DNA from 2 places in the Microbispora sp. GKU 823 genome. Region 1 is predicted to be linked to the other one. Evidence: riboswitches for the same ligand, from Rfam matches in the RefSeq annotation. Region 1 holds a riboswitch; the other holds the start of a gene.

Region 1 (7,215 bases):
ATGAGCAGCTCCAAGGGTGGCGTGCCGACCCCGGCCGACGCTCTGTCGATCATGGAGCCCGCGCTGCTGCGCTGGCTGTACGCCCGCCGCCGTCCCAACCAGTCGTTCAAGGTCTCCTTCGACCAGGAGATCCAGCGCATGTACGACGAGTGGGACACGCTGACCAGGAAGGTGCAGGACGGCACGGCGCTGCCGGCCGACCAGGCGGCCTACCGCCGCGCGTCGAGCACCGCCTCCCGGGTCCTGCCGGAGACGCCGCGGCGGCTGCCCTACCGGACCCTGGCCTCGGTCGTGGACATCGCCACCGGGCACGAGGAGCAGACGCTGCGCATCCTGCGCGCGTTCGACCCGGAGATCTCCGGGCTGGACGAGCTGCGGCCGCGGCTCGACCGCGCCCAGCACTGGGTGAACACGTACGTGCCCGCGGAGGAGCGGACGCAGGTGCGCGAGACGCCCGACAAGGAGCTGCTCGACACGCTCGGCGAGCAGGACCGGGAGTCGCTGCGCCTGCTGGTGGAGGGCCTCGACGAGCACTGGTCGCTCGACGGGCTGACCACGCTCGTGTACGGCGTGCCGAAGGTGCAGGCCGGGCTCGACATGGACGCCAAGGCGGCCACGCCCGAGCTGAAGGCCGCCCAGCGCGCCTTCTTCGCTCTGCTCTACCGGCTGCTCGTCGGCCGCGACACCGGCCCGCGGCTGCCCACGCTGCTGCTGGCCGTGGGCCGCGACCGGGTGCGCGAGCTGCTCGGCCGCGCCTGATCTCCTGAGGGTGGGCCGGACGGTATGACCGTCCGGCCCACAGCCGTGCGCCGAGACAGGCGTAGCGGCGTAGGCGAATCAGGGCAGCAGGACCAACCGGCCGCGCAGGCCGCCTCTCCGCAGGCGTTCGTGCGCCTCGGCCGCCCGCTCCAGCGGATAGGTGCCGGCGACCCGCATGCTCAGCCGTCCCGCCTCGGCGAGCTTCGCGACGTCCCGGAGCTGGGCCGCGTCGGCGCGGACGAACACCGTCGGGACCCGGATGCCGCGCAGCGGGACGGGGGCCTGCCCCGCGACGACGGCGACGAACGCGCCCCCGTTGCGCACGGCGTCCAGCGCGGGCAGGCCGACGACCGCCGCGTCCACCAGGCCGTGCACGCCGCCGGGAACGACGGCTCTGACGGCCGCGGCCAGGTCGGCGCCCCTCGGGACGAACCATTCCGCGCCGAAGCCCCGGACGAGTGCCTCGTCGCCGGGCGCGGCGACCGCGGCGACCCTGAGCCCCCGTGCTGCGGCCAGCTCCACGAGATAGCCGCCGACGCCACCGGCCGCTCCCGTGACGAGCAGGGTCTCACCCTCGGCGAGCCCGGCGAGATCGAGCGCCTGGACGGCGGTGAGCGCGTTCAGCGGCAGCGTCGACGCCTCGGGCGCGGCCACCCCGGCGGGCGCGGGCGCGACGGCCGTCTCGTCCAGCACGACCAGGTCCGCCTGGGTCTTGAGCGGCTCCGTCAGCCGGTCCGACAGCCCGATGACCCGCTCGCCCGGGCGTACGCCCGTCACTCCCGGTCCGGTCCCATCGACCACGCCTGCCACGTCCCAGCCGAGTGCGTACGTCTCCAGGTGCGGCATGAGCCCGCCGTCGGCGAGGGCGCCCGCGGCCGTGAACAGGTCGACGGGGTTCACGGCCGCCGCCTCGACCCTGATCCGCACCTGCCCCGGCCCCGGCTCGGGCTCTGCCACCTCGACGACCCGCACGGCTCCATCCCGTGCCACCAGTGCTCTCATGAGTTCCTCTCCTTCCGGCGTGTCCTTCCGGCGTGGCAAGGAGCGTAAGGAGAGCTGCTCTCTTCCGGTAAGAAGGCACCTGGAAGTGCGTAAGGGAGGCGAAGGAAAGGCGATGGCCCACGGCCCGTTCCGCTACAGAGGCGGCGTACGGCCGGAGGCTCGACTCCGAACCTTGACGACCTTCATGGCAGGCGTTTACCGTCCCTGAAGGGTGGGCCGACGAAGCATCGTCGTGGGGGAGGGCGGACGATGGGTGTTCCCGAGGTCGTCTACCGAGGTGACAATCTCGCCTCGGACCTTGAGCGTGCCGGTCTCACCGAAGAGGATCTGCTTCTCCTCGCGGAGCTGGCCAAGGGCGTGACCGCCGACCGGGTGGGCCGCAGTCTCGACGTCAGCGGGCGCACCGTGCGGCGCCGGCTGCGATGCATCTGCGACCGGATCGGCGTCGCCACCGCGATCGAGGCCGTCGCCTGGGCGGCGCGCCGCCGCCTCATCTGACCGCGTCCGCGACGCCCTCCGGCGAGGAAGGGCTCAGTCGGCGACGCGCACCGCTCCCGCGAACGGCCGCCCGGCGATCTTCGCGATGTGGATGACGTCTCCCGTGCGCGGCGCGTGGATCATGTAGCCACCGCCGATGTAGATGCCCACGTGGTGCAGGTCGGGGTAGAAGAACACCAGGTCGCCGGGGCGAAGCTGGTCGCGGGAGATGTGCGTGCCGGCCGTCCACTGGTCGCCCGTGTAGTGAGGCAGGCTGATGCCGACGGACTGGTAAGCCGCCATGACCAGGCCCGAGCAGTCGAAGGAGCCGGGCCCCTCGGCGCCCCACACGTACGGCTTGAGCTGCTGCTTGAGGGCCCAGCGCGCCGCCTGGGCGGCCTTGCCGTCGCCCACGATGGGGAACGACATCCTGCTGCGGGTCTCGGCGCCGACCGTCCGGGAGACCTGCCGGTAGAGGTTGCTCTCGGTCTTCTTGATCAGCTTGGTGATCTTGTCGCGCCGTGAGTCGAGGCCGCTGAGGAGCTTCTTGACCTCGGCCTGCCGGGCGGAGGCGCTCTCCCTGGCCCGCGCGGCGGCGTCCATGGCCTTGGTGACCTCGGCGACCTCCTGGCTCTCCTGCAGCTCCAGCGCGTACGTCGTGGAGGCCTGGTCCAGGTATCGCCGCGGGTCGGCGTCGCTGTCGATGAGCACGAGCGCGTTGCCGAGCCCGTTGGTCATGTAGGAGTGCTGCGCGAGGGCGCTCGCCTTCTGCCGGCGGACCTCGAGTTCGGCCTCGCTCTTGGCGAGGTTCTTCTTGGCGAGGTCGGCGGACCGCTCGGCCGCCTTCAGGCGCACGCGCTCGCCGTTGTACTGCTCGGTGAGGGTCTCGATCTCGGTGTAGAGGCTCTCGACCTGCGCGGTGAGCTCCTTGAGGCTCGGCTTGGGGTCGGCGGTGGCGCGGACCACCGGGGCGCCGAACGTGATCGCGGTGATCGCGACGCCGACGAACGCCAAGCGGCGGACGGCACCCGGACCGGCCGTGCCGGATCCGGACCCTCGGCCGCGGGCGTGCCTGCCCGCCGGCCGTCCTCCACGCATGCGCAACCGAGCTCCTCTCCCACATGTGCCCGCGGCGGGTCCGTCGTCGAGACGGGGCCGTACGGCGGGGCACCTCTGAGCGCCTACCGGGTTAGCTGACGGGTTCGGGCCGGAGTAGCCCTACCTTTGCGGATTCACCCCTTGACGATCCGAGATCGAACCGATCCTGATCCTGCAGTTGGGTCCCCGGTTCCCCTTCGCACTCGGTGCTTCGAAGATTCGGCGCCCGGTCGCCGTGAGCGCTCACGATGACCGGCATCGTCGCTGGACGATAGTGCACGGCGAGTTCTTGCTCAACCAGAACTCCGAAACCCGTCTACGTTTGACAACCAAACGATCACGGTCGGGTCACGGGAACGGTAGTGATGCGTCCGCGTTCACCTGGGTTTAGAGCGATCTAAGGCATTGGCCGTGCAGCTCGGGCGGATGAAAAAAGTGGGACGAACCGGAACAGTCACCTCAGGGCGCGGCCGTGCATCCGTCCGTATCCTGATGGCTACGCAGGGTCAAGCATCGTGTCGGGTGTCGTGTTTGGACATGACCGTTATCCGTAGCGGCGCGATCCGTACCGACCGCGTGGGATCGGCCGCGGTCCGGCTAGGCTGGCCGGTCATGGAGCAGGTCGCCGCGCAGACATCCAGTGAGTCGGGTGCCACGGCCGTGACGGTGCGCCGGGCCAGGACGCCGGACGTCCGGGCGATCCGGCGCCTCGTCGACGCGTATTCGGGCGTCGGTCCCCGCCTGCTCAAGAAGAGCACGGTCACGCTGTACGAGGACGTCCAGGAGTTCTGGGTGGCCGAGACGGGCGGGCAGGTCGTCGGCTGTGGCGCGCTGCACGTGCTGTGGGAGGACCTGGCCGAGATCAGGACCGTCGCGGTGGACCCCGCGGCACGCGGCGGGGGCATCGGCCACCGGATCGTCGCCGCGCTCATCGAGACCGCCAGGGACCTCGGTGTGCGGAGGGTCTTCTGCCTCACCTTCGCGGTGGAGTTCTTCGCCAGGCACGGCTTCACGCCCATCCAGGGCACCCCAGTCTCCCAGGAGGTGTACGCGGAACTGCTCGCGTCGTACGACGAGGGCGTCGCCGAGTTCCTCGACCTGGAGCACGTCAAGCCGAACACGCTGGGGAACACCCGGATGTTGCTGCACCTCGACCGCATTGATCACCATTGATGGGCATTGATCGCCGATCTTGACGGTGGTTGTCGACTGCTGCAAAGGTGACTGTTGATACACCTGTCGCTACTTTTGGCAATATCAGCGTGTGCTACAGACGTTCGGCGCATGCGTCTTCGAAACGAGGTGACACGGTGAGCACCGGACAGCCGCCGTACCCCCAGGACGAGTCGGACGGAACGCCACCGCCGTCATCGAACCCCGGGTACAACACGGACAGACAGCCCCAGGACTACGACCCAGACGTCACGGTCGTCAGCTATCGCGGGCAACACACGGGCCCGCAGCAGCCGCCCGGCTACGACCCCGCCCAGGGCGGCTACGGCCAGCAGCAGGGTCAGCAGCAGGGCTACGCCGCCCAGCAGGGCCAGCAGCCCGGTTACGGGCAGCAGCAGTACGGCCAGCAGGGCTATGGTCAGCCCGGCTTCGGCCAGCCGTACGCGGCCTCGGGGCCGATTCCCCCCGGTGCCCCGGCCCCGCTCGCGGAGTGGTGGCAGCGCCTCGTCGCCCGCATCATCGACGGCGTGATCGTCGGCATCCCCTTCGCGATCATCACGCTCGTGATCACGGGGATCGTCGTCACCAACGCGAGCATCGACCCGACGACGGGGGTGTTCACCACCGGAAGCGGTTACTTCCTCGCGTCACTGCTCACGGCGATCCTGGGCGGCCTCGTCATGGTCGCCTACGAATTCCTCATGCTGCGGGCGCAGGGGCAGACGCTCGGCAAGAAAGTCATGGGAATCAAGGTCGTTCCGGTCGGAGGCACTCTCGACGCGGGCGGGCTTCCCCAGGACGCGGCGCTCAAGCGCGCCGGCGTGCTCTACGTTTTCGAGTTCCTGCAGTGGATTCCCGTTATCAGCTACCTCGCGAGCCTCGCCTCCCTTCTGAACGTGCTGTGGCTGTTGTGGGACAAGCCGCTGCATCAGGCGCTGCATGACAAGGTCGCCAACACCGTAGTGGTCAAGGTCAAGTAACGACGACAGACGGGGCCGATGGAACGGACCATCGGCCCCGTTTTTCTATGGGTCGCTATGGTCCGTCCGCACCGCCCGCTCACCCCGCTGTGACGGAAAAACCTTGCGGTGCCTCCCGGACATGCCATGCTTGGGTTCACCGTCCCGAGAGGTGCCCAATGACCGCGAGGCCGCCCCCGGCGCCAATCCTTAAGAGTCGCCCCCGCCGTCCCGCCCGGGTCATATCCGCCCACGGGCGGCTTAAGGAACCGTCAGGGGCGCTTATGGGGCCGTATGGAGCCCCACAGGCCGTTATGGCGCTCCCGGATCCCCACCCGCTCTACCCGGCCGCAGGCGGCGTCCGCGGAATGCGGGGATCGTTTGGCCGTGGGAAACTCTGACGCCACGACCGTCCGGGCCGTCCACGTGATTGTGCCCCCGCTCCTTTTTTCGATCTTCAGACCTCCCGCCCGTCGATCTTGATGGAACCGGCCGGTCCTCTCTTTTTACGAGGCTTCCGGGCTGTGCCGATCTGCTTGCGCGTATATCCCGCGAGCCGTGCGCGCCGTACGAGAAGGGTGCCGGGCCCCCTTGTGAAGATCCGGCCGCCGTGACACGGGCTCCTCGTTTCACCCGGGCTTCAACGGCGTACGTCCTCGGTCCGGCCTTTTCCGCAGGACGTGTTTGCCGCTTCGCACTTGTCCGTCCGTGCCTGTTCGTCCTGGTCGGCAAGCCGCTCACCAGCGGCTACGGCCTGGACTAGGGGGAACCCGGGGGCGTGCGGCCCCGCCGCCCGCCGCCGCCCGGGAAGTGCGCAAGCGGCTGAAACGGCGGGACGGCCCAGGATCGGTGACCGGTGGGGTCGGCATTCTGGGTACGATTCGAGTGCATCCGGTAAGGCCGCTGGAGAGACGAGGGATTACCCCGGCCCTCCAGGGGCACCCCGGAAGGCACGCCTGGTCCCTCCCGGCGCTATGGTCGTATCAGGGCGCCCGGCCCGGCAAGAGGCCGGCGGCCTTGCCACGTCCTCGGAATTTCCTCGGGTGCACCTAATGACACCCCCGGCACGAGCGAGGCAGAATGACAGAGGTATTGTCCGCCTTGATACCTTCCGCGGTCGTCGCCGGCGCGGCCGTCTACGGCATCGTAAAGTTGGTACGTTCCGACGCGGCGGGCCTCCGCACGGCACGGGAGCCACGCGAGAAGTCACCGGACTCAGAGGTTCCTGAGAATCCGCAATCATGAATTGTCAGCCAGGGGAAACCGGGTATATGTTTGGCTGACGAATCAAACTATGGGCTGCGAAAGGATTGCCGGATGGCCAAGCACACGCAGGTGATTCTCATCGACGATCTCGATGGCGGCGAGGCCAATGAGACGGTCACCTTCGCGATTGACGGCACGTCATATGAGATTGACCTGAGCGACGGCAACGCGAAGCGGCTTCGCGAGGCCCTGTCGCCTTTCGTCAGCAGCGCGCGGCGCGCGGACAGCGGGCAGGCCCGTGGGCGCCGTCGTGGTGCGGGCGGCGGGGGCCAGCGAGCCATGACCCGCGAGAAGAGCGCGGAGATCCGCGCCTGGGCGAAGGCACACGGACACCCCGTGAGCGAGCGCGGTCGCATTGCCGCCTCGATCGTCCAAGCGTACGAGGACGCGCACTAACTCAACCTTGATCGCGCGGTTATGGTGGGTCGTCGGAGGACCTGACGATCGCATAACCGCGCGATTGTGTTTGCGCTCCCTTAAA
Region 2 (7,215 bases), on a different contig from region 1:
GCCTCGGTCGGTACGGCCAACGCCCAGCCGTACACGGAGGTGGAGCCCGACGGCAAGGGCGGTATGTGGGTCGTGCAGGGCAACTGGAACTCCACCTTGTGGCACGTCACGGGTTCGGCCTGGCGGAGCACCCCGCTCCCTCGCAAGGCCGGCACCGACGCCGCGCTGTTCTCGATCGCGCGCAGGCCCGGGACGGCGACGCTGTGGGGGGCGGGATTCACCGTGCCGCAGGGCGACCCCGACGATCCCTCGGCCAACGGCACTTTCTGGCGTACGCGCTGACCGGCTGGAATCGCCACATCGTGCACCGGTAGGAGTGGCCGAAGGCGGAGAGGGTGAGCATGCGGCGGAGCGAGTCCCCCATCGCGCGGGGCGTCCTGACGCTGACTCTCGCGGCCGCCGCCTTCGGCTCGGCGTGCTCGGCCGGGTCCCGGACCACACCACCGCAGACGCGGACAGGTCTTCCCACCCCGTCGGCCGCCCTCCGTCCCGCCACGACCGCCTATCCGGGAGCGGAATGGCGTCGCATCAGCCCGGATGACGCCGGTTTCGACCGCGCCGGGTTGGAGAAGATCGCTCTCGATGCCGGGAGGAGAGGCGCGAACTGCCTGGTCGTGATCCGGCACGGGCGACTCGTGGCCGACTGGTACTGGAACGACGCCGACACGACCACCAGCCAGGAGGTTTTCTCCGCGACCAAGTCCTACGCCGGCACCCTGGTCGGCATCGCCGAAGCGGAGGGCAGGCTTTCCATCGATGACAAGGTGTCTGAGTACGTCCCCGAGTGGGCCGGCACCCCCTCGGCAGACGTCACGATCAAGGACATCCTGAGCAACGTCTCCGGCCGGCACTGGGATTTCGACACCGACTACCGCCGCCTCGTCCGGGCCGCCGATCGCACGGGCTTCGCCGTCGGTCTCGCCCAGGACGCGGCCCCCGGGGACGTCTGGGCATACAACAACTCCGCCATCCAGACGCTCGATGCCGTGCTCACGAAGGCGACCGGGCAGAGTCCTGCGGCGTACGCGCAGGAGAGGCTTTTCGGCCCCCTCGGCATGAGCCGCTCGAGGATGACCCTTGATGGAGCCGGCAACACCAACATGTTCTCCGGCCTGAACTCCACCTGCGAGGACATGGCCCGCTTCGGCTATCTCTTCCTACGGGAAGGAAACTGGCAGGGGAAGCAGATCGTCCCCCGGCGGTGGGTCGAGGCGGCGACCGGCCGGCCGTCGCAGAAGTTGAACGCCGCGTACGGCTACCTGTGGTGGGTGAACGCCCGCGGTCCCGTCGTCGACCCGCTGAAGCCCAGCACGAGAGAGCGGAGTTCCGCCGCGCCACGCCGGCGCCTGGTCGAGGGCGCACCTCACGACATGTACTGGGCACTGGGTTTCGGTGGTCAGGTCATCCAGGTCGATCCCGGCTCGGACACGGTCGTCGTACGGCTCGGACGGAATGTCCCGAGAGACCGATACGGGCCTGCCGAAGCCGCCGAAGTGGTGACCACGGCCCTCGTGAAGCCGTAGAGGGACCACCGCCACGGGAGCCGGGGCGCTCGACGGCCGGGATCGGGGAGTAATACCAACTGGTGCAGAGCGGCGATGACCTCACCGCGCACGACTCAGTCCCCGCGAGCCGTTCGCGGGCTGTATGTGCGTGCGTTGACGGCCCGGAAGACGCGTAACGCATGTGACGAGCGTCACATACATCAGCCTATGGACATCCCGTGACCTGCGGTTATGCGCTTTTGATCCTTTTTACGTGATCCTTACCTTTTTGGGGCCTTTGCGACTACATGGGGCAAGTTGGTAGTTTCCTTGCCCTACGACGGGGTCCACGTGACGCCGCCGTTACGAACCCGGCCGGCCCGTGTTCGAAAACGACCATCCACTGTCACCGTCGCCACGTCCTCTCCGCCCCCCTGGGCGGCGGTGATGCCGAATCCGTGCAGCAAGGAGGCCCGGAGCCGGGGAACCAATCGACCTTCGACGAAGGTCTGGGGTGAATCGGCGCGTCAGCGCCGTAGGGCGACTTCCCCGCCCGAATCCGTCAGCTAACCCGGTAGGCACAAGCGGAAGACCCTAGGGAGAGATCCCCTGTCTACCAACTCCACCACTCTGCTCCGCATTGCCTGCGTCACGATCAGTAGCGCGGCACTCACCGCCTCCGCAGGAGCCTTGAGCGCGCTCCCCGCGGCCGCCGCGTCGGGGGCGGTGGCAGCCCCACCGGCGGCCTCGACGGTCATCCCACCCGAGCCCCCCGCTACGGTGACCACCCCGGACAACGGCGAGGTCCCCGCGGCGTCCACGGCGGACGACTCCGCGAACACGAAGGTCACCAAGTCGGCCCTCCAGCAGGAGAAGGCCGAGCACGCCATCAAGGTGGCGAAGAAGCACCTCGGCGATCCGTACGTATGGGGCGCGACGGGCCCACGGGCGTTCGACTGCTCCGGGCTCGTCCAGTTCGCCTGGCGCAAGGCCGGCGTCAAGCTCCCGCGCACGACATGGTCGATGCTCGATGCCGTCAAGAAGAGGGTCTCCCTGGCGCACCTCAAGCCCGGCGACCTCATCTTCACCAGCGGCGGCGGCCACGTGGGCATGTACATCGGGCACAAGAAGGTGATCAGCGCCCCGCACAGCGGCGCGGTGGTCAGCGTCGACAAGCTCAACGGTTACTGGAGGAGCAGCTTCCTCACCGCCGTACGCCCCGGGGTCTGACAGCGGGGCCACGGAGAAATCCTCGGCGGAGATGTCCCCGGCGCACGCCGCCGCCCGGGGCATCTCGCCGATCGAACTACGCGCCGTCCGCGATGAGGCGTCGGAGCAGGACCAGCAGGGTCCCGCGGTCCGTGTCCGACAAGGCGGTGTAGCACCTGGCGAGCACCTCGTCGGCGACCTTGTGCCCGGTTTGCAGGACCTGCTCGCCGGAAGGGGTGAGATGGTGCTCGATGCGCCGGCCGCGCCCGGGCCGGCGCTCGATCCATCCCTGGGCGACCAGCCGACCGGCGAGGGTCCCGAAGGCCTGCTCGGTCTGGAAGGTGGCCGCGGCCAGTTCCCGGGCCGACGCCCCGGGAGAGCGGCTGATCGCCCGGAGGGCGTCCCACTGGGCCAGCGTCGCGCCGATCGCCGACAGCCCGCTCTCCAGGGCCCGGTGCTGCCGATACTGAGCCTGTTTGACGGCTCGTCCGAGTTCTTGCAGATCGCCGTGCACGGTACAAGCTTAGTACGATACTAAGCTAGTTTAAATAAACATGTTTAGTTATGCTGTGCCCATGACCACGATCTCGCTCTACGACGACCTGTCCCTCACCGTGTCGGAGGCCGGAACCGGCCGACCGGCCCTGATCCTGCACGGCGGCGGCGGCCCCGCCACGGTCGCCGGCTCGCCCGGCACCTTCATCGGACGACACACGCCATCACGCCTGTGCACCCCGGCTGGGACGGCACGCCCCGCCCTCCATGGCTCACCGGCATAGACGACCTCGCCCTGGCCTACCTGCACTGCCTGCATCGGCTCGGACTGCGCGACGTCCTCGTCGTCGGCTCCTCCCTCGGCGGCTGGATCGCCGCCGAGATGGCCGTACGCGACACCGCGGGGATCATCACCGGCCTGGTGCTGATCGACGCCGTCGGCGTGCACGTCCCCGGCGAGCCGATCCGCGACTTCTTCTCCCTCGACGCCCGCGGCGTCGCCGAGTACGCCTGGCACGACTCGCAGCGGTTCTACGTCGATCCGGCCGATGTCCCCGCCGACCAACTCGCACGCCGGGCGGCCGACATGGCCACCATGCGCACGCTGGCGGGCGACCCCTACATGCACGACCCCAAACTGCTCCGCCGGTTGAGGCACGTCGACGTCCCCGCTCTCCTGCTGTGGGGAGAGAGCGACCGGATCGTCACGCCCGCCTACGGCGCCGCCTACGCCGACGCCTTCGGGAGCGGCCGGCTGGAGGTGATCCCGGAGGCCGGACACCTGCCGCACATCGAACAGCCGGCAGCCACCTTCACCGCGATCGACCACTATCTGCACGCAGCCGTGCCCGGTTCCCCGGCGATCGCGGCGGGCACCGGCGAGTAGTGGCGATCGCGCCTTGAAGGGCACTGCCGACAGGGAGCGCTGCGCCTCAGACCGTGCCCGGCGCGGGCGGAACCCTGCGGGCGGAGGCCGCGAGCCGGTCCGCGAGCGCGACGACGAGGCCGCGGAGCTCGTCCGGACGCTCGATGACGAACGGCCGGTCGAGCGACGCGAGCACCGGGGGCAACCAGTCGAGCCGCTCCGCCCGCACCTCGACCCGGAGCCAGCCCTCGGTCTCGGGATCCGCGCCTTCCGCGGACGGGGACTCCTCCACGGTCGCGACGCCGGCGGGAAGGCGGGCGCGGATCTGCTCGGCCGTTCCCTGGATCCGCAGGACCACTTCATGCCGATACCGAGCCTTGGCGAACCCCGACAGGACGTGCTGCGCCGGATCGAGCCCGGCGGGCGGCTCGAACGAACCGGGCAGGGTCCTCGCATCCGCGATGCGATCCAGCCGGAAGGTGCGATCCTCGCCGATCTCGGGATCCGCACCCGTGACGTACCACCGGCCCGAATGGGCGACGAGCCCGTACGGATGCAGCGTGCGTTCGCTGCGCCGGCCGTCGGCGGCGGTGTACCTGATCGAGATCGGCCGGTGATGGCGCACCGCATCGGCGACGGAGAGCAGGACCGCGGTCTCCGGGGCGGCGAACTCGCCGGGCGGAGCCGTGAAAGCGAGGGATTCGAGCACGGTGTCGAGCCTGCGGGCGAGCCGCTCGGGCAGGACCCGCCGGATCTTGGCCGCCGCCGTCTCACTCGCCGTACCCGTCGTCGTCGTCAACCCTGACCGGCGACCGGCGACCAGGCCGAGCAGCACGGCGAGCGCTTCGTCGTCACTCAGCATGAGCGGAGGCATGCGGTATCCGGGGGCGAGCCGGTATCCGCCGTAGCGGCCGCGCACGGACTCGACGGGCACGTCGAGGTCGATCAGATGATCCACGTACCGCCGCACGGTGCGTTCGTCGACGCCGAGCCGGTCGGCGAGCTCGGCCATGGTCCGAATGCCGCCCGACTGCAGGAGCTCCAGCAGCGTGAGCACGCGATGAGTAGGTCGAGCCACGTCACACAATCTAGTGAAGATACTGGGCGGTTTCTGTCCGGTATTCGCCCTAGTGTGCCCCGGGAGGACAACCCCACGCACCAGGGAGATCACCATGGACTTCGTATCGATCCGCATCATCACGGCCGATGTCGCACGCCTCGTCGGCTTCTACGAGCGAGCCACGGGAGCGCGGGCCAGTTGGTCCAGTGAGGACTTCGCCGAGCTCAGGACCGCCTCCGCCACCCTCGCGATCGGCAGCACCCGCACCGTCCCGCTCTTCGCCCCCGGCGCCGCCCAGCCGGCCGACAACCGCAGCGTGATCATCGAGTTCCTCGTCGACGACGTGGACGGCGTGCATCAGAACCTGGTCGGCTTCGTCGAGGAGTTCGTCCAAGAGCCCACCACGATGCCGTGGGGCAACCGGTCGCTCCTGTTCCGCGACCCCGACGGGAACCTCGTCAACTTCTTCACCCCTGTCAGCCCGGCCGCCATCGAGAAGTTCGCCCGCTGACGGCGCGACAGAGCTCCGGAACCCCGGCGTCGGCGCCCGGGAAGCGTCAGGACGTGCCACGGCGTAGTTCGAGAGCGAGCGAGCGCAGCCACGGTTGGGCGAACGAGGGCTCCTCGGCCATGTGGCGGGCGATCCTGGTCCGCACGGTGGACGTACGGCCCCGCTCGACGAGGGCGACGGCCTCCGCGAGCGCGTCAAGGGTCTTCTCGTCGTGCCGGGGCACGGTGACCGCCTCGTCCGCCCAGCGGGTGCGCCGGAACGACTGCGTGAGCTTGTGCTGGTAATCGGCCAGGAAGCTCCAGGCGTACGGGTGGATCGACACGTTCGTGACGCTCCTGCGGGGCACGTCGGCCGTCCACTCCGCGTCCTGCCACCAGCGCCAGGTGTTCGGGCTGGTCTTCCGGCGTGCGGTGATGCCCAGGAAACGCAGCTTGAGCCGGATGACATCCCAGGACTCGCGCTCTTCGTCGATCCACTCGCGGAGGAATCCGTACAGGTGCGTGAAGGTGTAACCGGCGTAGACGAGGTCGGCCAGCACGAGCGGCCTTCTGCGGCGGGCCAGCTGTCGGGGGCTCAGGCCCGTGGCCCCCAGGTTGGCCCGCATCTGACCGACCTCATGGGCGAGCAACGGCTGTTCGAGCCGGTAGGAGAACGGCAGCAGGCGCACGCGGTCGGATCGGGAGGTGGCCGACAACGCGCCCGACAACAGATCGAAGATGCTGTCGGCCGAGCGCCCGACGAAGTAGACGTCGCCGTTGCCACTGCGGGCCAGAACCTTCGCGCCACATTCGATCAACGTGTCCAGATACGGCAGCGGCGGCTCGGGGCGGCCCTCCAGCAGGGTGCCGAGTCGGTCGCGGCGGACCAGATCCCATCGGAACGGCAGGTTCGGTGTCGCCATACCCGTCATGGTGGCCGTTCGCGAACTGCTGACGCCTCTCCTTTTCCGCCCTTACGCACGGCTGGAGACGCCCCTCGTTCCTTCTCCGCGCAAAGCCGTCGACGATGAAAATTACATCCCGGCGTCAACGGCAGCCGTGGCTTCTTTCCTGGTCAGAACTGAAGGAATGGACGGTTACCGGCGAAGGACGTCCGAGGGCAAGGCGAAATCCTTGACAGATCTCATGACTTCATATTTGCTCCGCTTCGCCACCACCTCCAGTCGCCCGGCAGAAAGGAGCACTTGGCCGCCCCCGTCACTGTTAGCGCTAACATGGCCGCATCACCAGAAGCGCCATGCCGACGCTGACGGGCATCTGAACTCGCCATGCTCTTCTGCAGCAGGGAAGAGGCGAGCATGCGCGCGCGCCGATGATGCGGGTCGACTGACGGTGGGCTCACTTAGCGTTCGAATCCGTCCGGGGAGGCCGCTCGGCCGGCATGCATATGCCGACTGCGCACGCTCCACCGGATGAAGGAAAAACACCTGGCTTCCCTATCGACGCATGTCGATTTTCGAACGGCAAAGGGAGTTACGTGAAGTTGCGACAGAGATCCATCTACACCGCCATCGCGGCCGCCGCGCTTCTCGTCCTGACCACGGGACGTATGGCACTGAGCGACAGCCTCGGCGCGACCACGCCGTCCTCGG

The links. Region 1 has a riboswitch for cyclic di-AMP ahead of B1L11_RS34940 (C40 family peptidase). Riboswitches for the same ligand answer to the same signal wherever they lie in the genome.
Region 2: linked by a shared signal. The riboswitch ahead of B1L11_RS35275 (C40 family peptidase) and the one ahead of B1L11_RS34940 (C40 family peptidase) in region 1 are both predicted to bind cyclic di-AMP.

The regions. Positions count from the first base shown of each region.
Region 1 covers NZ_MWJN01000097.1:258-7,472, reverse strand. The annotation lists gene lysS (lysine--tRNA ligase) at 1-759, shown strand, start outside; gene B1L11_RS34950 (zinc-binding dehydrogenase) at 838-1,761, opposite strand; gene B1L11_RS34945 (LuxR C-terminal-related transcriptional regulator) at 2,011-2,259, shown strand; gene B1L11_RS34940 (C40 family peptidase) at 2,293-3,252, opposite strand; cyclic di-AMP (ydaO/yuaA leader) riboswitch at 3,403-3,555, opposite strand; gene B1L11_RS34935 (amino-acid N-acetyltransferase) at 3,949-4,509, shown strand; gene B1L11_RS34930 (RDD family protein) at 4,647-5,489, shown strand; gene B1L11_RS34925 (Lsr2 family protein) at 6,786-7,130, shown strand.
Region 2 covers NZ_MWJN01000099.1:6,272-13,486, forward strand. The annotation lists gene B1L11_RS35265 (hypothetical protein) at 1-282, shown strand, start outside; gene B1L11_RS35270 (serine hydrolase) at 342-1,523, shown strand; cyclic di-AMP (ydaO/yuaA leader) riboswitch at 1,923-2,080, shown strand; gene B1L11_RS35275 (C40 family peptidase) at 2,265-2,714, shown strand; gene B1L11_RS35280 (MarR family winged helix-turn-helix transcriptional regulator) at 2,791-3,207, opposite strand; gene B1L11_RS48945 (hypothetical protein) at 3,269-3,472, shown strand; gene B1L11_RS35285 (alpha/beta fold hydrolase) at 3,421-4,074, shown strand; gene B1L11_RS35290 (YafY family protein) at 4,121-5,131, opposite strand; gene B1L11_RS35295 (VOC family protein) at 5,226-5,624, shown strand; gene B1L11_RS35300 (hypothetical protein) at 5,671-6,525, opposite strand; partial or broken gene B1L11_RS55455 (PHB depolymerase family esterase) at 7,173-7,215, shown strand, end outside.